Regions from separate parts of the Aeribacillus sp. FSL K6-8210 genome, predicted to be linked through region 1. Evidence: predicted binding sites of a transcription regulator. Region 1 holds the regulator's gene; each other region holds the start of a gene.
What was found. The regulator CtsR, encoded in region 1, represses protease genes until heat stress. The targets are predictions, from matches to a motif close to ATGGTCAATAAAGGTCAAACA.
Positions count from the first base shown of each region.

Region 2: NSQ41_RS06890 (ATP-dependent Clp protease ATP-binding subunit) is a predicted target of CtsR. The motif match lies at 7,341-7,361, and genes of this name have one in related genera.
Region 3: clpB (ATP-dependent chaperone ClpB) is a predicted target of CtsR. The motif match lies at 3,412-3,432, and genes of this name have one in related genera.

Region 1 is NZ_CP150172.1:113,128-123,081, forward strand. It holds gene NSQ41_RS00600 (prepilin-type N-terminal cleavage/methylation domain-containing protein) at 165-632, shown strand; gene NSQ41_RS00605 (hypothetical protein) at 625-1,152, shown strand; gene NSQ41_RS00610 (hypothetical protein) at 1,133-2,239, shown strand; gene NSQ41_RS00615 (hypothetical protein) at 2,386-2,892, shown strand; gene NSQ41_RS00620 (MgtC/SapB family protein) at 3,706-4,380, shown strand; gene NSQ41_RS00625 (CtsR family transcriptional regulator) at 4,622-5,083, shown strand; gene NSQ41_RS00630 (UvrB/UvrC motif-containing protein) at 5,098-5,646, shown strand; gene NSQ41_RS00635 (protein arginine kinase) at 5,648-6,736, shown strand; gene clpC (ATP-dependent protease ATP-binding subunit ClpC) at 6,733-9,168, shown strand; gene radA (DNA repair protein RadA) at 9,893-9,954, shown strand, end outside.
Region 2 is NZ_CP150172.1:1,409,623-1,419,576, forward strand. It holds gene NSQ41_RS06860 (ZIP family metal transporter) at 1-505, opposite strand, end outside; gene NSQ41_RS06865 (hypothetical protein) at 594-1,046, shown strand; gene NSQ41_RS06870 (ATP-binding protein) at 1,252-2,739, opposite strand; gene NSQ41_RS06875 (MarR family transcriptional regulator) at 2,914-3,360, shown strand; gene motB (flagellar motor protein MotB) at 3,374-4,153, opposite strand; gene motA (flagellar motor stator protein MotA) at 4,146-4,940, opposite strand; gene NSQ41_RS06890 (ATP-dependent Clp protease ATP-binding subunit) at 5,103-7,223, opposite strand; gene NSQ41_RS06895 (hypothetical protein) at 7,467-8,501, shown strand; gene NSQ41_RS06900 (metallophosphoesterase family protein) at 8,534-9,271, shown strand; PreQ1 riboswitch class I at 9,645-9,688, shown strand; gene queC (7-cyano-7-deazaguanine synthase QueC) at 9,869-9,954, shown strand, end outside.
Region 3 is NZ_CP150172.1:1,064,491-1,074,444, reverse strand. It holds gene NSQ41_RS05320 (YjzD family protein) at 35-217, shown strand; gene clpB (ATP-dependent chaperone ClpB) at 758-3,397, opposite strand; gene NSQ41_RS05310 (YjzC family protein) at 3,507-3,686, opposite strand; gene argF (ornithine carbamoyltransferase) at 4,043-4,963, opposite strand; gene NSQ41_RS05300 (carbamoyl phosphate synthase large subunit) at 4,960-8,037, opposite strand; gene NSQ41_RS05295 (carbamoyl phosphate synthase small subunit) at 8,030-9,094, opposite strand; gene NSQ41_RS05290 (acetylornithine transaminase) at 9,152-9,954, opposite strand, start outside.

The sequences.
Region 1 (9,954 bases):
TTTACGGATTTAGTAAAAATGTTCCATATACTTACATTCTATTATTATGATTCGTTTAAGACAATGGTTTTTTAGTCAAAAAGTCCAATTTCAGAGGATATAGTTCCAATTCACTACAGCCATTGCGACTATTACTTAATATTTAAAAAATGGGTGAATATTCTATGAAAATGAAGATTGTGAAGAGAATGGACGGGTTTACACTTGTGGAGATACTAATTTCTCTCGTCATTCTTTCCATCATTATTTTGGCATTTCTTAATCTTTTTGTTTTTACAAATAAAACAACTGTAGTAAACAATGATCAATTAGTGGCAATTCATCTGGCGAAATCAACAATGGAAAGAATTAAGATGAATCCTTTTTCTTATATTGATGAACCAGATAATGATCGCTTTAATCAGCCGCAAGTTTATACTTCTGACAGCTGCTCGAACCGTCCAGATCCCGATGAATGTGAACTTTTGTTTTCTCCACTTATAAATAATAAAACGTATGCAGTTCAAGTAACGGTCAGTCAAACTGCTAATGAAAAAGCGATTCGATTAATGAATGTACTTGTTGAAGTGAATTTACAAAATTCAAAAACACCCATTACTTCAAAGGTTGAAGGGTATGTGAGCTATGAGTAAAAAAATCATATCCTCTAGTAAAGGAATTACGTTAGTAGAAGTTCTTTCAGTGGTTTTATTGGGTTCTGTTATCGGACTGATCGCTTACTCTGTTCTTTTTAGCGGATTAAAAACATATGACCGTGCTATGGAAGAAGCAGCATTGCGCGATGAAGCAGATTATATACTCGCCCATTTAATTGATGAGCTGTTTGTGTTAAAGGTTAGTGAGATTAAGGAGCAGAAATTGCCGGATCCAAGCGGGAATTACTTTTTGATCAAAAATGACGGCAGCAAAATTGGTTTTGATCATGAACATTCACGTGTAGTGATTAATAACAAAGAATTGTCGTTAACAAACGGAAATATCGTGCTTTCTCGCGAATCAAAATTGATAGAAACTGAACGAGAAGATGTGTTTGAAATTTTGTTAGTTTTACAATCTACTAAAACACAGCAAACAATGAAACTGAAAAGTATTGTGAACATTATTGATGATCGAAAAGGAGTGCAAAATAATAATGAAAATCATAATGAATGAAAAAGGATACTCCTTGATCTTAACCATGTTGATCTTTTTACTATTTACAGTCTTGTCTGTTTCCGTTTTGACAGTGGCTTTATCTGGGGTGAAAAGAAATCAAACAAGCGAGGATTATGTTCAAGCTCGTGAATTAGCCAATAAAGGAATTGAGCATATTACGAGTCAGATTCAAAGTGATTTGAAAAATGAACTCGGAGAAGAAGGAATTACCCGCAGCGAGTTTATAACGAAATTAAATACGATTTTAAATCGCTATAAAGACGAGGTAAATAGTGTTCACAATACTGGCGCAATTGGTGAATATCGAGTATATATACGAAATATAGAAAATGTAATAGAAAATGGTGAAGAAAACCCGCTAAAGAAGAAGATAACCTTTTTAAGCAGAGGATTTGTTGATGGCAAGGAAAAAACGGTTATTTCAGAAGTTGAAATTGGTGCACAATCTGTTTTGGAGACGTTACATTATGCGCTCGGTGCCAACAAATTATGTAAAACTCCAAATACCTGTATACCTGGTGAAGGAAATTTGTTTTTGCACGGCGGGGTTTCAATCACAGGGGATATGAAGGTAGACGGGAATTTAATCATAACGAACCGCGGATATGCATTATTAAATCGTGAGGAGAAATGGATTGCGTCCGTTTACCCGAGCATTTTGCCGGCACAAGGAAAAGCAAACGCAAACTTACTACTTGGCGGAAATATTTTTACCTTTAATCATATTCCTCCATATGAACAACATATTACAACTTCTAATTTTGGAAGTTCTTATACAAAGCTAACAGATCGTATTGATGATGCTTTTTACAATCGGCAAGCCCCGGTTATTGTAAAAAGGCAGCCGATCCGTGATGACATTCAAATTCCTGCACAAAAATCGGTTTTTTATTATAAACATAATTCTCCCGGTGTAACGATCATAAAAGCTAATAATAGACTAATCTCAAACCAAAATCGGCCTAATGACAAAGTTTATGCGAGTCATGATGAATGTTTTTTATGGTGTAATGAAAAATACGATGGAAATTACACATTTACTGGGAATAATCTTTTTAAAAGCTTTGCCACTGCAGGTCATTAACAATTCGCAATTCAGATAATCAATTCAAACAGACCACCTTTAAGGAGGGAGCCTATATAGAGAAAAATTTAACAATTGGCAACGAGTGGTCTGATTCGTACAACCCAAATAATTATGACAAAATTCGGGTGGACGGCCCCATATTTGTGAACGGTGATCTGACGATTAGAGGTGCTGATGCGGAATTTAATTCTATTATGTATGTAATGGGGGATGTGACGATTGAATATTCGCGCATCAATGGATTAGGCCAAAACGGTTCGTTAATTATTTTTGCAAATGGAAATATAAACATTAGAAATAATAGCGTTAACCAGGATGAACCTAGTAATATTAAAGGGTTTTTCTATTCAGAACAAGCATTAGAAATGTTTGGAGTTGGTTCAAATATTCGTATAGAAGGAGGAATATCAGCGAGGCGCATTGTTTTAAATGCGATAAGGGGACGGGCCAGCAATCAAAATTTTAGTGGGGCGCAAAAAATTACGAATAACGATTATTTTGAAGGTGCACAAAACCAAATAGGCAAGCTTTCTAGGCTGCAAATTATTTATGATCCGGAAATTATCAATACGTATGCAGATATAAAGTCTAGAGAGCCCGTTATTAAAAACTTAGATCCGCCTAAAATTATTAATCGTGACATAGAATAAATACCTTTCATCTTATTTTTTTGCCGATATGACCGCCGCCTCTCGTGTATAGTGAAGGCGGTGGAGGAATCGGCTTCTTTTTTAGCTTTTTGTGATGTTTTTCCGTTGCAATACTTTCCGTTATGATCATAAAATGAAAAATTAAGAAATGACAGTCTAAAAGCCAATTTTTCGAGAAAATTGTCGAAAGCCGAAATGGATATTTTTGCTGTTACAAAAACATCTTTAATTGATTTGAATGATGCAAACCGTTTTAATTAATCTGAGAAAAGCGATGGAGGCGAGATTTGCTTATCCTTGTAAAAAAGTATGGACGAAACAATTATTCGCTGCAATGCGGTTTGAGAAGCTCAAGCCTCTTTTATCCTCTTGTAAATGGAAATATACAACAAACAGACAAAACAGCTTAAAACAGAACGAACAAAAACGACAAATTTACGAACAACTAAGAGCTCGCTTCTTCTGAAGATCCTCCGCATCTATTGCAATCAAGCTCGCTTTCTTTAAAACCTTCAATCGGAGTATAATTAATTGATCGCTACTTCAGAAGCATAAACTGTTCCATTCTTGAAGCATATGAGCAGTGAAAGCTTCGTTTGATTTTAAAGCCAGCTCTAAAAGTGCTTTTTTGTTTCATATCATTCTTAGTCTCATACTCAAGAACAATTGAATATTGAGCACTGTTCATCGCATATAATGGGAAAGTATAATACTGTATCATTTCAAAATTCATATATGGTCAGAACAACAAAAGTCATTATTCATATATGGCCAAATCAGAAAAAGTCATTTGGATGGTGAGGAGGAATGATAATGCCTGAGGAATGGAAAATTATGTTGATTCGCATTGTTTTAGCAGTCATTTTAAGTGGATTTATTGGCCTTGAACGAGAATTTAAACGGCATCCAGCAGGCTTTCGCACTCATTTGTTAGTTGGTGTCGGCTCCTGCATGATGATGCTGCTGTCTCTTTATGGCTTTGAAGAATATATGGATCGTTATGAAAATATTCGTTTTGACCCAGCAAGAATTCCTTCTTATGTCATTAGCGGCATTGGTTTTTTAGGTGCTGGAACGATATTAGTGAGAGGGGTTACGGTAAGAGGATTAACGACGGCAGCCTCGATTTGGGTTGTTGCAGGACTTGGCCTTGTTGTTGGGGCAGGAATGTATCCGCTGGCGATTTTTTCTACCTTGATTGTATTGTTGAGTTTGATCTTTCTCAATAAGGTGGAGGCTTTTTTTGCTGAGAAGTCAAGCAAAAAATGGATACAAGTTAATCTTCCAGAAGATGATTTGGTGGAATTTACTCGGAAACTTGAACAATTAAATATTTCTGTTTATAAAATTCATTTTACATTGTCAAAGCCAAAAGAAACTAAACATGCGAAGCGTTCATATTTACTTGAAATTGGCCTTCCAAAAGATGAAATGCCTGAAATCATAAACGAATTATTGAAATTTCAAGAAGTTAAAAAAGTTTTTTAAAGAGCGGGTTTTTTCCATATTGTAAATGGCAATATTATTAGTGAGCTTTTTTGTTGAAATGACACAAAAAAAAATTTATATTATAATTAAGGTCAAATATAGTCAAAGTCAAGTGACTAGTTGTTATCGTTTAGGAAATAAGCATTACGTAAACATCTTGCCTCCTATCCCTCAAGGATATTGCACATTTCTTGAGCGTTTTGCAATTCCAATCAAAAAGTTGAAGGAGGTGTTTTTCGAGGTGCGGAATATATCTGATATTATCGAGCAATATTTAAAGCATGTATTAGATTCTAGCGGAAAAGAAATTGTTGAAATTAAAAGAAGTGAAATTGCGGATAAATTTCAATGTGTTCCATCGCAAATCAATTACGTGATCAACACTCGTTTTACAATTGAACGGGGTTACATTGTCGAAAGCAAAAGGGGTGGAGGCGGTTATATCCGAATTATGAAAATTCGAATCAATGACCGTATCCAGCTGATCAATCAAATTTTAAATGCCATTGGTAAAAGGCTGTCACAATCGTCGGCGGAGGATATTATTTTGAGATTGGCTGATGAAGAGGTTATTTCAGAAAGAGAAGCGAAAATTATGTTGAGCGTAATTGATCGGTCTGTTTTATATATTGATTTGCCTGATCGAGACGAATTGAGGGCAAGGATGATGAAGGCGATGCTCACCTCGTTAAAATACAAGTGAGGATGTGATGGACGATGATTTGTCAAGAATGTCATGAAAGGCCCGCTACTTTCCACTTTACAAAAATTATCAACGGCGAAAAGACTGAAGTGCATATATGTGAAAAATGTGCACAGGAAAAAAGTGATGTATTCATATTCAATATGAATCCAGGCTTTTCTATAAACAACTTATTGTCCGGATTATTAAATATGGACAGCGCCATTAGCAGCCAAGGGCAAAATGTTTTCAAGAAAAATCAGGTCATTCAATGTGAGAAATGTAATATGACGTTTGATCAATTTACGAAAATTGGTAAATTCGGGTGCTCCCATTGTTACAAAACGTTTTATCACCAAATTACCCCGATTTTAAAACGTGTTCATGGCGGGAATACAACTCACGGCGGTAAAGTGCCGAAACGGACCGGTGGAAGTATTCATTTGAAAAAGCGCCTGAAAATGCTTAAACAGGAACTGCAAGAATTAATTGCGAAAGAGGAATTCGAAAGAGCAGCTCAAGTTCGGGATGAAATTCGGTCCATTGAAGCGAAGATAAATGGACGGAACGAAAGGGGAGTATGACATGTCCTTTCAAAAATTTATTCGTTCAGCCATGAGCCCTTGGATGAATCAAGAAGGACCTGATTCCGATATTGTGCTGAGCAGCCGAGTCAGATTGGCGCGAAATATAGAAAATATCAGCTTTCCTACCATTATGTCGAATGAAGAAGCCTTGGCTGTTTTAAATACATTTGAAGAATCATTTTCACAAAGAGTGTTTGACGGTTTAGGAACATTCGTGCTGCTGAAAATGAATGAACTTCAGCCTATTCAAAAACGCGTACTTGTAGAGAAGCATTTGATTAGTCCTTATTTAATGGAAGAATCAGCACTTGGAGGGTGCCTTTTATCTGAAAACGAAGAAGTGAGCATCATGATAAACGAGGAGGATCATATTAGAATTCAATGTTTGTTCCCGGGCCTTCAGCTAAAAGAAGCGTTGAAAATGGCAATGAATCTTGACGATTGGATTGAGGAAAAAGTTGATTATGCATTTGATGAACATAGGGGCTACTTAACTAGCTGTCCAACAAATGTCGGTACCGGCTTGCGGGCTTCCGTGATGATGCACCTTCCAGGACTTGTCTTAACACAGCAGATTAACCAAATTATACCTGCTATCAATCAATTAGGATTGGTTGTGAGAGGTCGGTACGGAGAAGGAAGTGAAGCGATAGGTAATATATTCCAAATTTCGAACCAAATTACGCTAGGCAAATCAGAAGATGATATTGTCGATGATTTAATAGGTGTTGTCGGGCAATTAATTGCTCAAGAACGGGCTGCAAGAGATGCTTTATATAAAACGAATCCGCATCATCTAGAAGACCGTGTATATCGTTCTTACGGCACTCTCAAATACAGCAGAATTATTCCATCGAAAGAAGCAATTCAATGTTTATCAGATGTGCGCTTAGGAATTGACCTGGGAATTATTCAAAATGTTTCACGCAGTGTTTTAAATGAGCTTATGATTTTAATTCAGCCCGGATTTCTGCAACAATATTCAGGAGGAGTTCTACGGCCGAATGAACGGGATATTCGCAGGGCAACATTAATTCGTGAAAGGCTTCAATTAGAAAGGAAGCAAAGGGAGGATGATGAACAATGATGTTTGGGAGATTTACGGAACGGGCGCAAAAAGTGCTTGCTTTAGCGCAGGAAGAAGCTGTACGCCTCGGACATAACAATATCGGCACAGAGCACATATTGCTTGGGCTCGTGCGCGAAGGAGAAGGAATTGCCGCTAAAGCGCTTCACGCTCTAGGATTAAGTCCAGAAAAAATCCAAAATGAAGTGGAAAGCCTGATAGGACGGGGACAAGAAATTTCGCAAACGATCCATTACACACCGAGAGCAAAGAAAGTCATTGAACTGTCAATGGATGAAGCAAGAAAATTAGGACATTCTTATGTCGGAACAGAACATATTCTATTGGGATTAATTCGAGAAGGCGAGGGAGTTGCTGCGCGTGTTTTAAACAATCTCGGAGTAAGCTTGAACAAAGCGCGTCAGCAAGTTTTACAGTTGTTAGGCAGCAATGAAGTATCCTCAAGCCATCAAGGAAGTTCGATGACAAACGCAAATACTCCGACGCTTGATAGTCTTGCGCGGGACTTAACGGCTGTTGCACGGGAGGGCGGACTTGATCCAGTCATCGGCCGAAGCAAAGAAATTCAGCGTGTCATCGAGGTTTTGAGCCGAAGAACAAAAAATAATCCTGTTTTAATAGGTGAACCTGGTGTTGGGAAAACTGCCATAGCAGAGGGACTTGCTCAGCAAATTGTGAATAATGAGGTTCCTGAAATTTTGAGAGATAAGCGCGTTATGACCCTTGATATGGGAACAGTTGTAGCTGGCACAAAATATAGAGGGGAATTTGAGGACCGCCTTAAAAAGGTAATGGATGAAATTCGCCAAGCAGGAAACATCATTTTATTTATTGACGAGCTTCATACACTGATCGGCGCAGGCGGGGCGGAAGGTGCAATTGATGCTTCCAACATTTTAAAACCTGCTTTGGCTCGGGGAGAATTGCAATGTATCGGGGCAACGACTTTGGATGAATACCGTAAATATATTGAAAAGGATGCTGCACTTGAACGGCGCTTCCAGCCAATCCAAGTCGACGAACCGTCCATTGAAGAGAGCATTCAAATTTTAAGAGGCTTAAGAGACCGATATGAAGCACACCACCGGGTATCCATTTCCGATGAGGCGATTGAAGCGGCTGTTAAACTTTCAGATCGGTATATTTCCGATCGGTTCCTGCCTGATAAAGCGATTGACTTGATTGATGAAGCAGGCTCCAAAGTCCGTCTTCGCTCATTTGCAACACCTCCGAATTTAAAGGAATTGGAGCAAAAATTAGAAGAAGTGCGAAAAGAAAAAGAAGCTGCAGTCCAAAGCCAAGAATTTGAAAAAGCAGCTTCATTAAGAGATACAGAACAGCGGCTCAGAGAGGAATTAGAGGAAACGAAAAAATCATGGAAGGAAAAACAAGGTCAAGAAAATTCTGAAGTGACCGTAGAGGATATTGCAATGGTTGTTTCAAGCTGGACGGGAATTCCGGTTGTTAAACTTGCCCAAACAGAATCAGAGCGGCTTTTGAATCTCGAAGAAATTTTACACTCGCGCGTTATTGGTCAAGAAGAAGCTGTCACTGCAGTCGCAAAAGCTGTCAGACGGGCACGTGCAGGCTTAAAAGATCCGAAGCGTCCGATCGGTTCATTTATCTTCTTAGGACCGACAGGTGTAGGGAAAACGGAATTAGCCCGTGCATTAGCTGAAGCAATGTTTGGTGACGAAGATGCTATGATTCGAATCGATATGTCAGAATATATGGAGAAGCATTCTACGTCAAGGCTCGTTGGTTCGCCTCCTGGATATGTAGGCTATGAAGAGGGAGGACAATTGACGGAAAAAGTGCGCCGCAAGCCATACTCAGTCGTATTATTGGATGAAATTGAAAAAGCTCATCCAGATGTGTTTAACATTTTGCTGCAGGTGCTTGAAGACGGAAGACTCACAGACTCAAAAGGGCGCACCGTTGATTTTCGAAATACGATTTTAATCATGACTTCAAATGTAGGGGCAAGCGAATTAAAACGGAATAAATATGTCGGCTTTAATGTTCAAGACGAAAATGAAAATTATAAAGATATGAAAAACAAAGTGATGGATGAACTGAAAAAAGCATTTCGTCCTGAATTTTTGAACCGGATTGACGAAATTATTGTGTTCCACTCTTTAGAGAAAAAACATTTGAAAGAAATTGTTTCGCTGATGGCGGATCAGCTGACAAAACGATTAAAAGAACAGGATATAGAACTCGAATTAACGGATCGTGCAAAAGAAAAGCTGGCTGAAGAAGGCTTTGACTTAGAATATGGAGCGCGTCCGTTGCGGAGAGCGATTCAAAAATATGTCGAAGATCGCTTATCAGAGGAATTATTGAAAGGCACGATCTCGCAAGGTCAAAAAGTTGTATTGGATGTGCAAAATAATGAATTTGTCGTAAAAACTGCAGAAAAGGTTCAATAATCCAATGGGCATACAGCTTCACGTATGCCCCTCTCTTGTGCGCCCGGCATGGGTGTAATCTATAGGGTGAAAGTCCCGAGCTGCGAAGGCAGAAGTAGCAGTTAGCTTAACGCAAGGGTGTCCGTGGTGACGCGGAATCTGAAGGAAGCGAGCGGCAAACTTTGGGTCTCTCGGAACACGAACTTCATATGAGGCTAGGTATCACTGGGTGAGTTTGCAAGACAAAACAAAGCCCTTTCTGCCGAAGGTGATACAGAGTAAATGAAGCAGATGGATGGAAGGAAAGATTACACTCTTACCCGGGGAGGTCTGGCTGGCACGCCAAGTAACCTTGGTAACCTATCTAGTGATAGATAGCTGAACAGTCAGAAGTCAGCAGAGGTCATAGTATTAGTTGGTCTAGAACAACTAAGAAGGACCGAACAATTAAGAGAGAATAGCCCTTGGCATTCAGTGAGTCATGATGAACACAGAAAACGTAGTACCTCACTTGAGGGAGGAAGCGGTGAATCCCGTGGGAGATCTCTTGGAGGGTGGAGTGACCACTGGCATAAAGAGAACAGCTATTCACGGAAGTTATAAAGACTTGCGTCAATTATCTTAATTGAACCGCCGTATACGGAACCGTACGTACGGTGGTGTGAGAGGACGGGAGTTAATCGCTCCCTCCTACTCGATTCATTATATTGTCGTTTATCGATTGAACGAAGTGGGGAATAACCGAATGTCAAAGATCAAATCAAAATTTATTTGTCAATCGTGCGGATATGAATCGCCGAAATGGAT
Region 2 (9,954 bases), 1.3 Mb from region 1:
TTGCAATGAAAAAGGCTTTGATGCGGGAAATGTTCTGATTGATTAAAAAAAGCGCAACTAATAAGCCTTCTGGTGCATTTTGCAGCCCGATTGCAAGAGCAATTAGATGACCTAAATCTTGTTTCTCTGAGGCATAACTTACTCCGACAGATAGACCCTCGGGGAGATTATGTAAGGTGATCGCCGAGATAATGAGCAATGCTTTTTCGTCAAATTGTATTCCTTCTTTCGTATGCTCCAGTTCAATGTGAGGAATATTTTTCTCTAAAATTGTTAATATAAGCACTCCAAGTATTAATCCGATGCACATTTTCATTATATTTCCGTTTGCTAATGCTTCAGGTATCAACCCCCTCATGGAAGCAGCCATCATAATCCCAGCGCTGAATGCTAATAATAAATCTCTTCCTCTATGTTTAATCGTTTTTTGCAAAAAAAGAATCGGGACAGCCCCTAAACCTGTAGACATTGCTGATAAAAAACTCCCAATATATACGTCGTACATAAAATCGTACCCCTTTTCAGAAAAAATAAATTTTGATAATAATGTTTTATAATAGATTTGTTATTTTATCAATAGAAGGAGATTTTATATGAAAGAAACGCTCTTGTTCATTGTAGAACTGATTAATGATTTTCATGACAATATTATCCATTTGGTAGAAATGGCTGGTTTTCAATTAACAGATAAACAGCTGCATTTTTGGATCATCGGCATTTTCGGCATGGTTATCTTTTTCATTACACATGTGGTATTTAAATATATAGCAAAATTCGGCATTTTATGTATATCGTTTATTTATACAATGACCGTACTAGTTGTCATAGTGTTTGCCATTGAGATTCAACAAAAAATAACGAATAGAGGAAATATGGAATTTGAAGATATTGTGCAAGGACTATGGGGATTTCTCGCTCTGTTCTTCGCTTTTTTGAGCATTTATATCGTTTATAAAGGTGCAGTAAAAATAATGGGAAAAACACGTTCTCAAAAAGGAAGAAAAGGAAAAAGCGGAAGCCGCATGTCAAGATATCATTCATCATAAGAAAATGATTGGCTACGACTCAGCATTTTTTAGCCCCGATCCTCTAATCGGTTTTTGATTCAAAAATAGATAAAAGAAGGTAGAAACCGTCGCTTTCATCGGTTTCTACCAATCCTGCATCAAATGCATCATCAGGCATTTTTAGATGCGGCTTACATTAGAACAAGAAGGCTATTTTTCGCCTAGTTCAGAATCACATCGAGCTTCAGCTTTTATTTGATAGCGGCAGCTTTATCGTCACGGTTGTGCCGACATTCAATTTGCTTTCAATCTCAATGGTGCCGTCATACATATCGACAATGCGTTTGCATATTGCCAGTCCAAGTCCGGTGCCGCTGTCTTTCATCGTAAAAAATGGGTCAAAAATTTTTTCCATCATTTTTTCAGGAATCCCCTTCCCTGTATCGATCACTTTGATAACTGCAAGATTTGCTTCTTTTTTGACAATCAATTCTAATGATCCGTTCATGTCCATTGCTTCTAAAGCATTTTTCGTTAAATTTAACAAAACTTGTTTAATATGATTTTTTGTACAATAAATCCGAATAGGATTATGCCGATCCATATGAACTTGAAAATTTGTTCGATGGAGATTGATTTCCGATTTAATGATCGGCATGACTTCGTCGATAATCTGATTTAAGTCGTACAGTTTGTGTTTATGAGCGGTTGGTTTTCCGAGAACGAGAAATTCGCTCACAATTTCATTGATTCGGTCGATCTCTTTTTCTATGACGGAAAAATAATGCTGATCTTCTTCTGACTGATATTTTTTCTTTAACAGTTGAATAAAACCGCTAATTCCAGTTAAAGGATTTCGGATTTCATGCGCTGTGCTGGCAGCGAGAGTACCGACCAGTTCAAGCTTTTGCGCTTTAATTTTTTCTTCTTCCAATCTTGCTTTACGTTTCAGCAAATAATATTGGATCAACAAAAAAATAATATTAAAAAAAATGTATACAATGGCGGCATAAGTTAAAACAACTTGAGAGATTTCCAACGGCTTGACCGGAGCGACCGACGCTTTCAGCACCCATGGAAGCTGGGTAATATCAGTTTGAACAGATTTTTCGGAAGCGTCCTTTTCTTTTTCGCCTGCACTGAAAAGAAAGTTGTTCTTCGTGTCACTCACCACGATATATAAATCTGGGCTCAGTACGTTCATAATATTTTGTATATAGTTTATGCTTAATGTGGCGTATAAAACGCCATTTACATCCTTTTGCTGATTTACAATCGGGGTGCAGATCGTGATAAGCTTTTTATCGTGAACTTCTGAAATAGCAGTCTTTTTTGTTGCGAGCGCAGATTGAAAACATTTTTCCGAAGAGATGTCATGATGTAATGGAACGGGTTGAGTGCCGATTTTTATTGTCCCGTCTGCATTTGCGATATAAAGGCCGGTAAAGCGGGGTTCTTGTTGTAGGGTTTCTTTTAGAGCTCTTTGAATTTGGTTTGGATTATTTTCTTGATCTATGAATAACGCCATTGTTTCCATTCTCGTTTTTGTTTCCGAGATTAAGCGGTCAATTTGACTTTGATGAATGTCTAGCATATATACGGCTTCTTTTTCATGTTTCGAAAAGAGGATATTTTTTTGTTTTTCCCATATGATAAACGAAATCAGAAAAGTGGGCAGGATCACGATCAAAATGTAAAGCAAAACCTTATGGCGATGTGTTAAGTCCAGCATTTCTTTAAACTCCTTCTTTTTCATCAACCTTTTTATTATAGCATGATCTTTTGAAAGAAGATCGGGGTTAAAAAAAGTTTTTTTATTCTGAAATTTTCTATGCAGTGATTGACAATAATGAGAAGTTTCACTATTATAATTCAAGACATTGAAATACTAAAGGAATGATGAAAGTTGGCTAAGGAAAACAGCAGTATTGAAAAATCTCTAAAATTTTTTATCGTTCTTTCACGTGCTTATCGCGCAATGAATGATCAAGTTAGCAAGCACATTCAATCATATGGATTAAACTTAACGGAATTTGCCGTTTTAGAGCTTTTGTATCATAAAGGAGATCAGCCACTTCAACAAATCGGCGGAAAAATTCTTTTAGCTAGCGGCAGCATTACGTATGTTATTGATAAATTAGAGCAAAAAGGGCTGTTAGTTCGAAAAGCATGCCCTAAAGACCGCCGTGTCACATATGCAGCAATAACGGAAAAGGGGAGAAAATGGATTGAAGAAATCTTTCCTTCTCATCAAGAGATGATTGATTCGATCGTGAATATTTTGACAGAAGATGAGAAGGAAACAGCGATTAATCTATTAAAAAAAGTAGGGTACCATGCGAAAGAAAAATGAAAGCGGAACCGGCTTAATTCGGCTCCGCTTTTTTATTGTTTGGAAGAATTAGAATTTCCACCCGTCTGTTTTTTTGTCTTCCTTCTGCTGTATCATTGGAAGCAACGGGTTTGTATTCGCCGTATCCTTTCGCACTGAACTTGCTTGGGTCGAGATTTTTGTTTTCTAAAATAATTTTCATCACATTTACGGCTCTCATAACACTTAAATGCCAGTTTGAATCAAAGTTTGAATTATGAATCGGTACATTGTCTGTATGTCCGCTGATAACCACGTTGCGGGCACTGCCCATGGCGAGCATTTTGGCAATGTCAGTAGCCAAAATTTCATCTTTTTTTCTCACTTTGGCGCTGCCCGAATCAAACAATATATCGTCCCGAATCGTGATTAACAAACCCTCTTCGTTTAGTGATGTTTTAATATTGTTTTTCAAGTTGTTTTCTTCAATGTATTGATTAAACCGATTTTGAACTTCCGCTAATTCCTCTTGATCGCTGTTTCCCGATTCATCATTGTCATGAGGCTCATTTTGCACTTTTCCATTTTGTTTGTTTTCTTCGATGTTTTCCATTTCTTGTTGTGGTAGAGGGCTCGGATATTCTAAAACGCTTATGCCTCCGTCAAAATTGGAATTGAAAGCTCTTGCCAAACGTTCAAATTTTTGGGCATCTATCGAACTGAGAGCAAATAGGACGATAAAGAGCGCAAGCAAAAGGGTTAAAATATCGGCATAGGGAATAAGCCAGCTTTCATCTGTATGATGGTCATTGCGGTTTTTTTTTCGACTACGCATCGGACGCAACACTTCCTTCATCAGAAATCTTTGCCCGCTCTTTTTCAGGAAGATAAAATGCCAATTTTTGCTGAATCGTCCGCGGTGCCTGTCCTTCTAAAATGGAAAGAATGCCTTCGATCATCACCTGGCGGACGAGCACCTCCTGCTGGGATTTCCTTTTCAGCTTGTTCGCAAACGGGTGCCATAAAACATATCCTGTAAAAATTCCGAGCAAAGTAGCAACGAACGCGGCGCTGATCGAATGTCCGAGCTCCTCAATATTTTCCAAATTGGCTAGTGCGGCAATCAAACCTAATACAGCTCCTAATACGCCAAGAGTCGGAGCATACGTGCCGGCCTGAGAAAAAATAGCGGCGCCTGCTTCATGCCGCTCTTCCATTGCATTGATTTCTTCTGTCATAACATCTCGGATGAACTCGGCAGACTGACCGTCCACAGCCATGCTTAAACCGGTCTTTAAAAATGGGTCATCTATTTCCTGAAGCTTAGCTTCCAGTGCCAACAATCCTTCTTTCCTTGCGATTTGCGCCCATTCAGAGAAAAGGACAATCAACTCTTGAATCGTATAAGTTTGTGTGTCTTTAAATAAGACGCGGAATAATTTCGGTACTCTTTTAATTTCATTTGTCGGAAAGGCAATAACGACCGCAGCAATCGTTCCGATGATAATAATGACGATAGCTGCCGGATTGATTAAGACGGAAAGACTGACACCTTTTAAAACCATGCCGACAATAATTGCCATAATTCCTAAAAAAATGCCGATAATTGATGTTTTGTCCATGTTCATCAAATCCTTCTTCTTTCTATATTCAATTATTATATCGACAAAGAAAGACGAAAATTTTATATTTGATAAAAAAAATAAACGACACATTCATCGGAATCGATTTTTGCGATGCTGTTCCCCAAAAAAAACTGTCCTAATGGACTGTTAGGGCAGCTGTTATGAACGAATAACGATTTCTTCATTTTCCACGTCGGCGATTAAATGATTGTGCACTTCACCGTCTAACAGGATGTCTGCAATTTTGTCTTCAATATGTTCTTGAATGACGCGGCGAAGCGGACGAGCGCCGAAGGATGGATGATAGCCGATTTCTACCAATTTTTCTTTTGCTTTTTCTGTTACGTCCAATGAAATGTTTTGTTCTTTCAACGTGTTCCGAACTTCTTCAAGCATCAAATCAACTATTTTCAAATAATCTTCTTTATCAAGCGGTTTAAATTCAATAATGGCATCGAAACGGTTTAAAAATTCAGGCTTAAAGAATGAACCGAGAGATTCAAGGATGCTTGATTCTTTTTCCACCGTGCTGTTAAAACCGACGTGAACTTGTTTTGCACCTGCTCCAGCGTTAGAGGTCATAATAATGACCGTATCTTTGAAGCTGACGGTGCGGCCTTGGCTGTCTGTCAAGCGTCCGTCTTCTAATATTTGCAAGAAAATGTGCTGTACATCTGGATGAGCTTTTTCAATTTCATCCAGCAGGATAATGCAGTAAGGATTGCGACGAACCTTTTCCGTTAATTGTCCTGCTTCTTCATGTCCGACATAGCCTGGAGGCGAGCCGATTAATTTTGAAACAGAATGTTTTTCCATATATTCACTCATATCCAAGCGAATCATGGCATCTTTTGAACCGAACAGCTCCAAAGCTAATGTTTTCGACAATTCCGTTTTTCCAACGCCAGTCGGGCCGACGAACAGGAAGGATCCGATCGGTCGGTTTTTTGCTTTCAATCCAGCGCGGCTGCGGCGAATGGCTTTTGCCACTTTCCGGACAGCATCCTCTTGGCCGATAATTTTTTTCGCCAAGTTTTCTTCTAAATGTTTCATTTTTGCTTGCTCATCCTCTTGCAGCTTGCCGACTGGTATGCCGGTTTTTTCTTCGATGATTTTTTGAATGTCTTCTACTTGAACGATTGCTTGCTGTTTGTCCTTTCCTTGTTCAAGCTGCTTTTCAAGGGCAGCTTCTTCGTCGCGAAGCTTAGCTGCAAGTTCGTATCGTTCTTCTTTTAGCGCTTTTTCTTTTTCATGGGCAATTTGTTTAAGCCGCTCGTGGATGTCTGCTTCATTAGCCGGCTCGGCTTTTAAGTTTAATCTTGAACCAGCTTCATCCATTAAATCGATGGCTTTGTCAGGCAAAAAGCGGTCTTGAATATATCGATGAGATAGTGTGACGCAAGCTTTAATCGCATCTTCTGAATATTTGACTTGATGGTATTGTTCATATTTTTCTTGAATTCCTTTTAAAATGCTGATCGCTTCTTCAATGGAAGGTTCTTTCACAATAACCGGCTGGAAGCGTCGTTCAAGGGCTGCATCTTTTTCGATTTGCCGGTATTCTTTTAGAGTTGTTGCTCCGACAACTTGAAGCTCACCGCGGGCGAGCGCTGGCTTTAATATGTTGCCGGCATCCATAGAACCTTCCGCAGAACCAGCGCCGACTAAAAGATGAATTTCATCGATAAACAGGATAATGTTTTTCCGGGCCTGCAATTCTTGAATTAGCTGCTTCATCCGCTGTTCAAATTGTCCGCGAATTCCCGTGTTGGCGACAAGTGATGAAACATCCAGCAAATAAACTTCTTTATTTTTTAATTTTTGCGGAACGTCTCCTTGAGAAATTTTTAAGGCTAGTCCTTCCACAATAGCTGTTTTCCCTACGCCTGGTTCTCCGATTAAAACCGGGTTATTTTTGTTGCGTCGATTTAAAATTTCAATCACTCGTCTTACCTCATCATCGCGGCCGATGACAGGATCAATCAACCCAGCTTTTGCAGCATCCGTTAAATTTCGGCCGAATTGATCGAGGAAGCCGTTCTGTTTTCCGCCCCCTGATTTCGGTTGTGCTTGAACAGCTTGGTCAAAGCTCTCAAAAGAGTTTGGCATAAATGATTGAAATAATTCATCGAAACCGCTGAATCCGTAAAAACCACTTGGGATTTTTTGTTTATATTGTTGATAGCATTCTTGACAGAGACGCATTTCTTGTTTGTTGTGATTGATTTGTACATTTAATAAAACATTGGCTTTTCTTGCTTGGCAATTTTCACACAACATATAACATTCCTCCTTTTTGACTTTGATTAACTTTGACCAAAAGAAGAAACTTTTTTGACTTTCTTTGACCTTTTGGAATCAAAGAAACAATCTCAATCATTCAATAGTTAGATTCACTGTTTGACCTTTTCTGACTTTATTATACTTTGACCTTTTTTGACTTTCAAGTCTTTTTTACAAATTTTTTTCGTCTTTTTTTCCCTTCTTGTCCATATATTGTTGATAAAGTAAGGTGGGTGAAACATGAGCAATAAATGGGTATTGGCACTTCAAATAGCTTCTGTCTATATCGGCACTGTCATCGGTGCAGGGTTTGCAACGGGAAAAGAGATCGTTGAGTTTTTTTCAAAATACGGCGCTGGAGGAATTGTTGGAATTATTTGTTCTGCCGTTTTATTTGTTTGGCTGGGAACGAAAATGATGTTGATCGGAAGACGCATTAATGCATCTTCGTATTTGCAGTTGAACCAATTTTTGTTTGGGACGTTGTCAGCTTATGTAGTCAACGGCTTGATGTTTATGATGCTGATTGGCATCACATCGGTCATGCTGTCGGGGGCGGGGGCGATTTTTGAAGAGCAACTGTCGCTTTCAAAGCAATTTGGAATTTTTTTAACGATTGTGCTTTCCATTGCTGTGATTTCGTTTGGAGTCAAAGGGCTGTCTTCCGTCAATCTATTGGTTGTTCCGCTTTTTATTTTGTTTAGCCTGATCATCTCCATTGAAGCCATCATTAGGGGTGATTTTATCGATTTATCGTTGGATGGAGTGTTTCAACCAGTCAAATCAAGCTTTTTATATGTTTCTTTTAATCTCTCTCTTGCTCAGGCTGTACTTGTTCCGCTCGCAAACGCAATAAAGGATGAAAGCGCCATTAAATTGGGCGGAGTTGTAGGCGGTCTCGGATTAAGCTTCATTTTATTTTCCAGCTATTTCTCTCTTCTGCATTTGCCGGACGCCGGGCTTTTTGAAATCCCAATGGCTGAAATTGTCAAGCAGCTGTTTTCAGGCTTTTATTACATATACATCCTTGTTATTTTTGGAGAAATATTTTCATCGTTGATCGGTAATCTGTATGGTTTGGAACGGCAATTATCATCGGAAAAGCCTTTGGCAAAAATCGCTGGTGTCATTTTCATCCTATTATTATGTTATTTAGTCAGCCTGATAGGATACGGAAAGCTTATTTCCACGCTTTATCCGCTGTTCGGGTATATGAGCATTGCCTTTTTCATATTATTAATGTTCAAAAAAATTCCAGACGATAACAAATCATGATAAAATAGTAGGGAAATGAAGGAGGAGTTTATTTGGATAAAATCGCGGTCATTTCTGATATACATGGGAATATTCCAGCGTTGTCGTCTGTATTGAAAGATATAAGCTTGCGAAATGTAGATCGAATTTTTTGTTTAGGAGATCTTGTCGGAAAAGGACCTGAATCAAAAGAAGCGATCGATATCGTCCGCAGCTCCTGCGATTTTGTTTTAAAAGGAAACTGGGACGAGCTGATTACAAGGGAAGATGTAAACGATGTCGTTCGCTGGCATCAAAATCAGTTGTCGCAAGAAGACATAGAATATTTGCGTAGCCTCCCGTTTTCCATTGATTTTTATATGAGCGGCCGCCGGCTGCGGCTTTTTCATGCATCCCCTTTCAGCGTCTGGATAAGGGTACAGCCTTGGGATTCGATTGAAAAAAGATTGTCCATGTTTGAAAACAGCGTTGAAACCGGTTTGGGAACGAAGGAGCCGGATGTTGTCGGATACGGTGATGTTCATAATGCCTTTATACAGCATTTATCCGGCAAAACGCTTTTTAATGCAGGCAGTGTCGGTAATCCGCTGGACCTGCCCGAAGCATCCTACTGCATTTTGGAAGGCATGTTCAACTCGGAGAAAAGGGCTCCTTTTTCGATTCAGCACATACGTGTTCCATATGATATTGACCTTGCCATTCAATTAGCTAGAAAAAAAGAAATGCCGGAACTAAAAGAGTATATTCAGGAATTAACGACCTCACGCTACAGAGGCTTGGAAAAGGCATGATGCGGAGGTAAAAGTAAAATTATTGTAGGCAAAAATTAGCGCCTTCATTTAATGAGAACTCTGATTGCTCATTAAATGAAAGGGAAAGTGTGGCAGTAATATGAGAAAGTGCGGCTGCTCCTGGTAGAATGATCATGGACTACATTTAGATAAAAAATTGCCCACAAACGCTCGGCTCAATCCTGTTTTTTGAAAAAAGAAGATTTTTTTTACCAAGAGAGTACCCTGAAAAAAGTGATTTCGCTATCAAAAATAGCGATTAAAAAAGTTGCCCACAAAGTCTTGAGTGACTCCAGTCGGAGCATGCCGTTTGCATAACCAATTCTGTATGATATAATAAGATACAACTTGAATAAAAATCCGTTTCGAAAGAACGGGAGAGGTTCTAGCACACCCTCTATAAAAAACTAAGGAAAACTATATCCTTGGGATATAGTTTTTTCAATGTTTGCGAAAGGTTTAGAAGTTGAATAGATTTATGATGATTTCGAAAGGCTTCTGAACAGCTTGCTTCCGCCACTGTAGCAGAAAAAGTCAGTTTCTGTTTAAGCTAGGCAGTGTGAATGGCTTTCTTTTTTCAGAAAGGAGCGTTTTCAAATGGATAATAAGAAAGCGGTCGTTGTGTTTAGCGGAGGACAAGACAGTACAACTTGTTTGTTTTGGGCGAAGAAACAATTTGATGA
Region 3 (9,954 bases), 950 kb from region 1:
ATAAGTAAAGACAGGAATAAACGAGGTGAAGATAATGAGATATTTCGCAACATTTTTTTGGACGTTTTTGCTTGTCAACATGGCCAGCTATGTTGTTTCTTCCATGACAGGCTCTGCATTCCATTTTTCAACAGCAATTATAATCTCTGTTGTTTTTACCGTACTTCTCTTTATAATTGGGGAGTTAATTCCGGCTGAACCTTCAGAAGAGCATTAAGAATTTGTCGAAATTGGCGAATTGCCAATTTCTTTTTATTTAAAACGAAAATCAGCGATTAGATGCCTGCTGCTATCGGCGAAGCCTCACTTGTTACGCCATAATATAGACAAATTCAAAAAAAGGGGATAGTCTAATAAGTCATTTTTGGGCTTAAGACATCCCCTGTGATTTTTTGTTTTCAATGGAGATTTGTCTTTGGACAGACCCTTACCAGTTAACATATACGTCAGTATAATTAAGATTTCAGCCTAGCAAATTTACATGAAGCTGTTACGTATACGTCAGCACAACTAAGATTGGCGGAAAAACTTATAAATCACTACACTTTTCCAATTATAGTTTTCTAGTCTTTTAGGCAGAATCAGGCTTGCTTAGCTGTGCAATCTCCCCATGAAACTAGCCTGATAGGAATCTCGCCCTGTTTTTAGTCTCCGAATCAGATTCCCCGCCGCCAGGACACAGTTTCCTATGTCTACATGGTCCGCACAAAAAAAAGAACCCTCCTCGATTGAGAAGGGTTTTAATATCCATTTATAGCTATTCTAATTTTGCTGCTCCGCTCTTCTCATGAGCATGCAAATCCGTTTTTATAACAATTTCTTCATTTTCTACCCCTAACAGAACTTGGTCACGATCATGAACGGTTCCAGCAATAACCGCTTTCGCAAGTTTTGTCTCTACATGCTTTTGAATAAACCGTTTCAGCGGCCGTGCGCCAAATACAGGATCAAATCCTCTTTTTGCAATGAATTCCTTCGCTTCATCTGTAATCTTTAGTGTAAGTTGTTTATGGGATAGGCGCGCTTGAAGCTCTTTTAAAAGTTTTTCTACTATTCCTTTTACTTCGTTCATTGTTAAAGGCTTGAACAGGATCGTGTCATCAATCCGGTTTAAAAATTCTGGCCGGAAATGCATGGAGAGCTCATCAAGAACTTTCTTTTTCGCTTCGTCTGTTATTTCCCCCTCATCATTTAAACCGGAGAGCAAATGCTGAGAACCGATGTTGGATGTCATAATGATCACTGTATTTTTAAAATCAACTGTTCTTCCTTTCGAATCGGTCACCCTGCCGTCATCAAGCATTTGCAGCAATATGTTAAACACTTCTGGGTGAGCCTTTTCGATTTCGTCCAGTAATATAACCGAGTACGGATGTCTCCGAACTTTTTCCGTCAGCTGTCCTCCTTCTTCATATCCGACATAACCCGGAGGTGCGCCGATCAGCCTTGAGACAGAATGTTTTTCCATATACTCCGACATATCAATGCGGACTATTTCGTCCTCGCTGTCAAAAAGCGCTTCTGCCAATGCTTTCGCCAGCTCCGTTTTCCCGACCCCTGTCGGACCTAAAAAGAGGAAGGAGCCGATCGGCCTGTTCGGATCTTTTATGCCTGCCCGCGCACGCAAAACTGCATCCGATACTAATTCAACTGCATCGTCTTGCCCGATGACCCTTTCTTTTAATATTTGTTCAAGCTTCAGAAGCTTTTCTCTTTCCCCTTGTACAAGCTTTGCTACCGGAATGCCAGTCCATCTTGACACAATACCGGCAATTTCCTCTTCTGTTACTTCCTCGCGAAGCATCTTGTTTTCCTCTTTCTGCTTCATTTCTTCTTCCAGCTGTTTGATTTGTTTTTCCAGCGCCGGAATTTTTCCATGGCGCAGCTCAGCCGCTTTGTTTAAATCGTATTCATTTTCAGCATCAGCTAAATCTCTGCGTGCTTTTTCCAGCTCTTCCCTCAAGCTTCTAAGCTGTTGAATACCTTCGACTTCAAGCTGCCATTTCGCCTTCATTTCATTTGCTTTCTCTTTTAAATTTGCAAGTTCCTTTTGCAACTCTTCCAATCTGATTCGGCTGATGTCATCCGTTTCTTTTTTCAATGCAGCCTCTTCAATTTCAAGCTGCATAATCCTTCTCGTCACTTCATCAAGTTCTGTCGGCATTGAATCTATTTCCGTGCGGATCATCGCGCATGCTTCATCGATTAAATCAATCGCTTTATCAGGCAGGAAGCGTTCTGTAATATAGCGGTGCGAGAGCTCACTCGCAGCTACAATCGCCGAATCATGAATTTTGACTCCATGATGGATTTCAAACCGTTCTTTTAGTCCTCGTAAAATAGAAATCGTGTCTTCCACAGACGGTTCGCTCACAAGCACCTGTTGAAAACGCCGCTCAAGCGCCGGATCTTTTTCAATATACTTGCGATGTTCATCAAGTGTCGTTGCTCCTATGCAGTGCAGCTCACCTCTCGCAAGCATCGGCTTTAACATGTTGCCGGCATCCATCGCTCCTTCTGTTTTGCCGGCCCCGACTATTGTGTGCAATTCATCAATAAATAAAATAATCCGTCCATCGCTCTTTTTAATTTCTTGCAAAACAGCTTTTAATCTTTCTTCAAATTCTCCGCGAAACTTGGCTCCCGCAATGAGCGAGCTCATATCTAAAGCAAATATTGTTTTATCTTTTAATCCCTCCGGTACATCTTTTCGTACAATCCGATGGGCTAATCCTTCCACGATCGCTGTTTTTCCAACCCCTGGTTCACCGATTAACACCGGGTTGTTTTTCGTTTTTCTTGATAAAATTCGGATCACGCGCCGAATTTCTTGATCACGGCCAATGACAGGGTCAATTTTTCCTTCTTTCACCTCTTTAACTAAATCACGGCCGTATTTCTCCAATACTTCATAAGTGCTTTCTGGATTAGGTGATGTCACCCGAGCATTCCCCCTTATTTCCTTTAACACTTTCAATATGGCAGCTTTTGTTAAGTGATATTGCTGAAAAAGCTCTCTCACTTCTTTTGAGCTCGATTCGGTAAATGCCAATATAATATGTTCAACTGATAAATAATCATCTTGAAAATCTTTCCTTATTTCGTCCGCTTTTGCAAAAGCTTCTGAAAGAGTACGGGAAATATAAATACTTACCTCACCGTTTCCGTGAACAGATATTTTCGGCTTTTTTTGTAAATACTCGTTGATCGCTGACTCAATTTGTTGTACAGGACATTTAAGCTTTTCTAAAATTCTTGGAAAAATCCCGTCAGACTGCCGCAGAAAAGCAAGTAAAATATGAAATTCATCCACTTCTTGATGTTCATGTTCTTTTGCGATTTTTTGAGCTTCTACCAGACCTTTTTGCAGCTTCTCCGTGAATAGATTTACATCCATACCGAAACGCCCCTATTTTGACTTTTTTTGACCTTTAATTTTATTATAACTTCTTTATAAATCAAGTAAAGCCATTCGTTTTCCGAATGGCTTAGCGTTGTTCGAAATATTACGGCTTGCGCTTATAGGTCCAAACCCGATTATGGTTGGATGTTTCGGGGAATCGATCTCCTGCTTTGAGTTCAACCTTTTTGGGATCGACCACCATCGATCCGGTCTCGCCGACTTCGATGTAAATTCCGTTGTTAGGTGCTTTTTGACCAGGCCTGAATTGACGATTTTGACCCATGAATCATCCCTCCTTGGACATTATTGTTGGCTATCAGAAGATTTTTCATGTATAGACAGAAACACCTTTGATAATTTTCATTATGTGATGTACTTCGAAACTTTACTCAACGCCCAAAATCGAACCCACTGCATATGGCATCCTTTTGAAAAAATCGTTTAAGCGTTCAAGCACCGAATGCTGGGTCAAAAGCTCTTTTTACTGTTTCTGTGAGAAACATTATTTCCAATTATTTCTAAAATCGTCTCACCTGTCGTTTTTTTTGTCTGGATATACATGCAGTAGAGTAAAACCTTTCGCCCCGTTTCAAAAGAAAAAAGCAGGAGATCATCCTGCTTTATCAACGAAAGATCTTGTTAAGCCATAATTTCTTTTAAAATTGCTTTTTGCGCATGAAGGCGGTTTTCGGCCTGCAAAAATACCGCTGATTGGCTTCCGTCCATCACTTCATCTGTCACTTCCAAACCGCGCGCAGCCGGCAGGCAGTGAAGGAAGCTTACATCTCGTTTTGCTTTTGCCAGCAAGGATTGATTTACTTGAAACGGTTTAAATGCTTTCATTCTTGCTTCTGTTTCTTCTTCCTGTCCCATGCTGACCCAAACGTCCGTATAAATAATATCAGCATCCTGAACCGCTTCGTCTGGATTATGAATTAATTCGACTTTGCCGCCCGTTTCGCCAGCAATTTCTTTCGCCTGTTTCAAAATGCTTTCATTTGGCTCATAGCCTTCTGGGGCTGCGATCGTAAAATGAGCGCCAACTTTTGCGCAGCCAACCATAAGGGAGTGGGCGACATTGTTGCCGTCGCCAACATAAACGACTTTTACGCCTGAAAATTTGCCTTTCAGCTCATAAATTGTCAATAAATCAGCTAACGCTTGGCAAGGATGGTACAAGTCGCACAAACCATTGATGACAGGGACAGTTGCATATTCGGCAAGCTCTTTGACCCGATTATGGTCAGTTGTGCGGAGAAGAATGGCATCCACATATCGCGACAATACTCTCGCTGTATCAGCGATTGTCTCACCGCGCCCGAGCTGTAGCTCTTTTGAAGAAAGAGCAAGCGCATGTCCCCCTAATTGCAGCATTCCTACTTCAAAGGAGACACGAGTTCGAGTGGATGATTTTTCGAAAATCATCGCCAGCGTTTTCCCATGAAGAACGTTTGATAGCGGATTTTGTTTCAATTTCAATGCTTCCTCGAGCAAATATTGAATTTCTTCTGATGTAAAATCAAGCAGCTTTAAAACGTTACGACCTTTAAGTGTGCTCATAAACTCATTTCGACTCCTTTATCTGACAGTTCATGTAAAGAAATAGGCGTGTATTTGCTAACTGTTAGTGCACTTAAAAATGCCTGAAATGATGCTTCTTCCGTCAATACCATAATTCCTCGTTCAAGCGCTTTTTGTCGTCTTGCCTTTGCCTGATCGTTTTCTTCCGGATTATAATAAAGCACCGCTTCTTTTTTCTCAAGCCAACTTTCAAAATTATCCGTTACCGGTTTTATATAATCGAGTACATCATCTTTCTTATCTCCATCCACAAAAATACCGTCCGAATGAATTGGAAATAAATGATCGAATACCTTCCGCATCGCTTCCTCCACAGATTTGCCGACACACATTCCTTCGCCCGTCGATTTCATTTCCGGACCTAGTTTCATATCGACATCTGAATGGGCGTGCGTTGAAAATACCGGATATTTAATAGCCACATATTCATGGGCTGCTATTTGAGGATGTAAGTCAGTTAACATTTTTCCGGTTAAAATGGTTGTCGCAAGATCTACTAACGGCACTCCGGCAACTTTGCTGACGATCGGCACAGTCCGGCTCGCACGCGGATTCACTTCCAGCACATAAACGTCCTGACCATCAATTAAAAATTGAATGTTCATAATGCCTTTATATTGCAAATGTTGAACCATTCTTTCCGCATAGTCGGTCATTTTTTCTTTTATTTCTTTTGACAACGACACAGCTGGAAAAATCGCATAACTATCGCCAGAATGAACACCAGCGGGCTCGATATGCTCCATAAATCCCGGAATAAACACATTTTTCCCGTCAGCTATTAAATCAACCTCCGCTTCCTGACCAAAAAGGAATTCATCTAAAAGAAGAGGAAAATGATTTTCGTCCGTCTGCTCCACTAACGAAAGCAGCTCTTCTTGATTTTTTACCTTCACCATGCCTTTTCCGCCAATAACATATGAAGGTCTTAACAGGATCGGATACCGCAGCTTTTTCGCTTCCGATATCGCCTCCTCTTTTGTATGTGCCATTGCTCCTTGAATGTGCGGGATATTCGTTTCGTCTAATAGCTGATAAAATCTTTCTCGATCCTCCAATATGTCCAGAAGCTCAGAAGTTGTACCAAGCAGCTTCACGCCTGCTTTTTCAAGCTTCTCCGCTAAGTTGATCGCCGTCTGGCCGCCAAATTGGACGAGCGTTACGTCAATGTTTTCATTTTCAACAACATTTAATATATGCTCGACTGTTAACGGCTCAAAATATAATCGATCCGCTGTTTCATAATCAGTGCTGACCGTCTCAGGATTATTGTTGATCATGATCGCGTCATATCCAAGCTTTTGCAATGTTTGAATGCAGTGAACAGCACTGTAGTCAAACTCAACTCCCTGTCCGATGCGAATCGGGCCGGAACCAATGACAAGCGCCTTCTTCTTTCCTCTTGTGGAGACAGCTTCGTTTTCACCGAAAACGTACGTAGAATAGAAATAATTTGTTCTCGCTTCAAATTCTGCTGCACATGTATCAACCATTTTGAATATGGCTTTAATCCCCCACTCTTTACGGAGCTTTCGGATTTCTTTTTCTTCTGTCTTTTGCCAATATGAAATCGAACGGTCGGAAAAACCGAAAAATTTCAGTTCTTTTAAAAGGCTTGGAGACAGCTTTTCTTTTTTCGCTTTTCCTTCAAGTTCAATTAGATGGTTGAAAACATGCAAGAAATAATAGTCAATTTTTGTCTGGCTGTGAAGCTCATCTATAGAAACTCCTCTTCTTAACAGCTCCATTAAGATGAAAAAGCGTTCATCATCTGCATGCTGGAGGCGGTTAATAAGAGCTGACGTATCTTCTTTCACAAGCTTAGGCAAATAAATGCCGATATTATTTAATTCCAACGATTCCGCAGCTTTTTGCAGAGCGGCTTCCATCGTCCGTTCGATCGCCATCACTTCGCCGGTTGCTTTCATCTTTGTTCCAAGCTTCCGATCTGCTTTTGTAAATTTATCAAACGGCCAGCGCGGAAATTTGACAACTACATAGTCAAGTGCAGGTTCAAAGCTGGCATATGTCGACATCGTTAACGGGTTCTTCAGCTCCGCTAATGAGTAGCCAACAGCTAGCTTTGCAGCCATTCTGGCAATTGGGTAACCGGTCGCTTTCGAAGCAAGTGCGGAAGAGCGACTTACCCTAGGGTTGACCTCAATCACGTAATATTGCTTGCTTTCAGGGTCAAGTGCAAACTGAATGTTGCAGCCCCCGACCACCTTTAATGCATCGATGATTTTCAAAGCCGCCTGCCGGAGCATTTGATATTCTTCATCTGTTAATGTTTGAGATGGGGCAACAACGATCGAATCCCCGGTATGAATTCCGACTGGATCAATGTTTTCCATATTGCAGACGGTAATACAAGTACCTTTTGCATCGCGCATCACTTCATATTCGATTTCCTTAAATCCGGCAATGCTTCTTTCCACAAGCACTTGATTGATTGGGCTCATTTTAAGTCCATTTGTGACAATGGAAATAAACTCTTCTCGGTTGTAGGCGATGCCTCCGCCTTTGCCGCCAAGCGTATAAGCCGGACGAATGATAATCGGAAAGCCAATTTCATCAGCAAATTGAAGGGCGGACGGAACATCCTCCACAATTTTGCTTTCCGGGATCGGCTCGTTCAAATCAATCATCAGCTTTCGAAATAGCTCCCGGTCCTCCCCTTTTTGAATCGATTCGATCGAGGTTCCGAGCAGTTTCAAGCCGTATTTTTGCAAAATCCCTGCCTGATCAAGCTCCACAGCTAGATTTAAAGCCGTCTGGCCCCCCAATGTTGCCAAAAGGCCGTCTGGACGTTCTTTTGCAATTATTTTTTCAATGCTTTCCACCGTAAGCGGCTCTGAATAGACCGCATCGGCAATTTTCGTATCGGTCATAATCGTTGCAGGATTGTTGTTAACAAGTACAACTTCAAATCCTTCTTCTTTTAACGCCAAGCATCCCTGTGTCCCAGAATAGTCAAATTCCGCCGCTTGGCCGATAATGATCGGACCTGAACCGATCACTAGTATTTTGTTTAATGATGTATCTTTAGGCATAGACTTTTTCTCTCCCTGCTGCTACATATGTGTCTAAAAATTCATCAAAAATAAAACTAGCATCTTCCGGTCCTGGATGGGCTTCCGGATGAAATTGAACAGACATGACTTTCAATTTTTCATGCTCAAGCCCTTCAACTGAGCCGTCATTGACATTTGTATATCGCAATTTAAGAGGTGTTTTTTCCAAGCTTTTTTTATCCACCACATAGCTGTGGTTTTGTGATGTAATAAATACGTTTCCTGTTTTTTGATCAATTACCGGATGGTTTGCTCCGCGGTGCCCGAATCTGAGCTTTGTTGTATTCCCGCCAAACGACAGGGCAATCAGCTGATTCCCTAAACAAATCCCGAGCGTCGGATATTGCTTCATCAATTGGTTTAATGTTGAAAAATAATTTTTCATTTGCTTTGGATCGCCCGGTCCGTTCGACAGCACGATGCCATGCGGCTTGATTTCAAACACTTTTTCCATTTGATGAAACGGAACGACTGAAACTTTACAGCCTCTTTTCAGCAAAGAATTCAAAATCGATTTTTTAAATCCAAAATCAATTAACGCAATGTGTGTCGCACCATTGCCAAACGTTTCGATTTCGCTTGCAGAAACGTCGCGAATCGGAAAATCGGAGAGCTTATCCTGAGAGTCGTATTGTTTGTCTTTTGAAATGACCGCATGCAATGTCCCTTTTGATCGGATTTGTTTGACAACAGCTCTCGTGTCAACATTTGTTAAATAAGGAATATTCCATTTTTGTAAATAGTCTTTTAATGAACGGTTCGCTTTATAATGGGAATAGTGTTCAGTCAGCTGAAAAAGGATGACCCCTTTCACCTGCGGCTTTTTGCTTTCAAAATCTTGATCATTGATACCGTAATTGCCAATAAGCGGATACGTAAAAACGACGATTTGATCTTTGTAGGAAGGATCTGTCAACACCTCTTGATATCCTGTCATTCCTGTATAAAAAACGAGTTCCCCTTTAACAGGAGACACGATTTCATCCATCTTGCCTTCAAAAACTGTTCCATCTTCTAATACAAGATAACCTTGCATATTGAACACCTCTTTGATGTATATTTATACAACAATTTGCAAGAAAATTCTTCTCTTTTAGGAAGAGAAGATCTTTTCTTTTTTCAAAACAGAAGCAATAATGCCCAGTCCTAAATCAATTTCTTCATTCGAAACAGTGAGCGGAGGAAGAAGCCGTAACACATTGGATCCAGCTGAAAGTGCTAGAAGTCCTTCTTCTCTTAAAGAAGCAAGCACTTTATTGACCTCAATATCCAGCTCAATTCCAAGCATCAATCCTTTACCCCGCACTTTTTTTACAGTAGGCACATCTCTCAAGAGTTCTGATAGACCTTCGAACAGCCGCTGACCTTTTTCCTGAACGCTTTGCAAAAAGCTTGGCTGAAAAACAGTTTCCAAAGTCGCTTTCGCAGCTGCCATAGCCAAATAATTCCCGCCGAACGTTGAACCGTGTGTTCCCGGTGAAAAACTTTCGATCAATTCTTGTTTTCCGATCATGGCTCCGACAGGAAATCCGCTTCCCAATCCTTTGGCGACAGTGATAATATCCGGAGAAATGCCGTAATGCTGGTAGCCGAATGCTTTTCCGGTGCGTCCGATTCCAGTTTGCACCTCATCGACGATGAATAATGCGCCGATCTCCCTGCACTTTTCTTCTACCGCCAGTAAAAATTCCTTCGTTGCAGGAATAACTCCTCCCTCGCCCTGAACCACTTCCAGCATAAAAGCAGCTATATCCTCATCATGAATGTTTTTCACCGCAGCTGCATCATTGTAAGGAAGATATTCGAACGTAGGAATGAGAGGACCGAACCCTTTATGTACTTTTTCTTGAGCAGTAGCCGTCATAGTCGCAAATGTTCTGCCGTGAAAAGACTGGT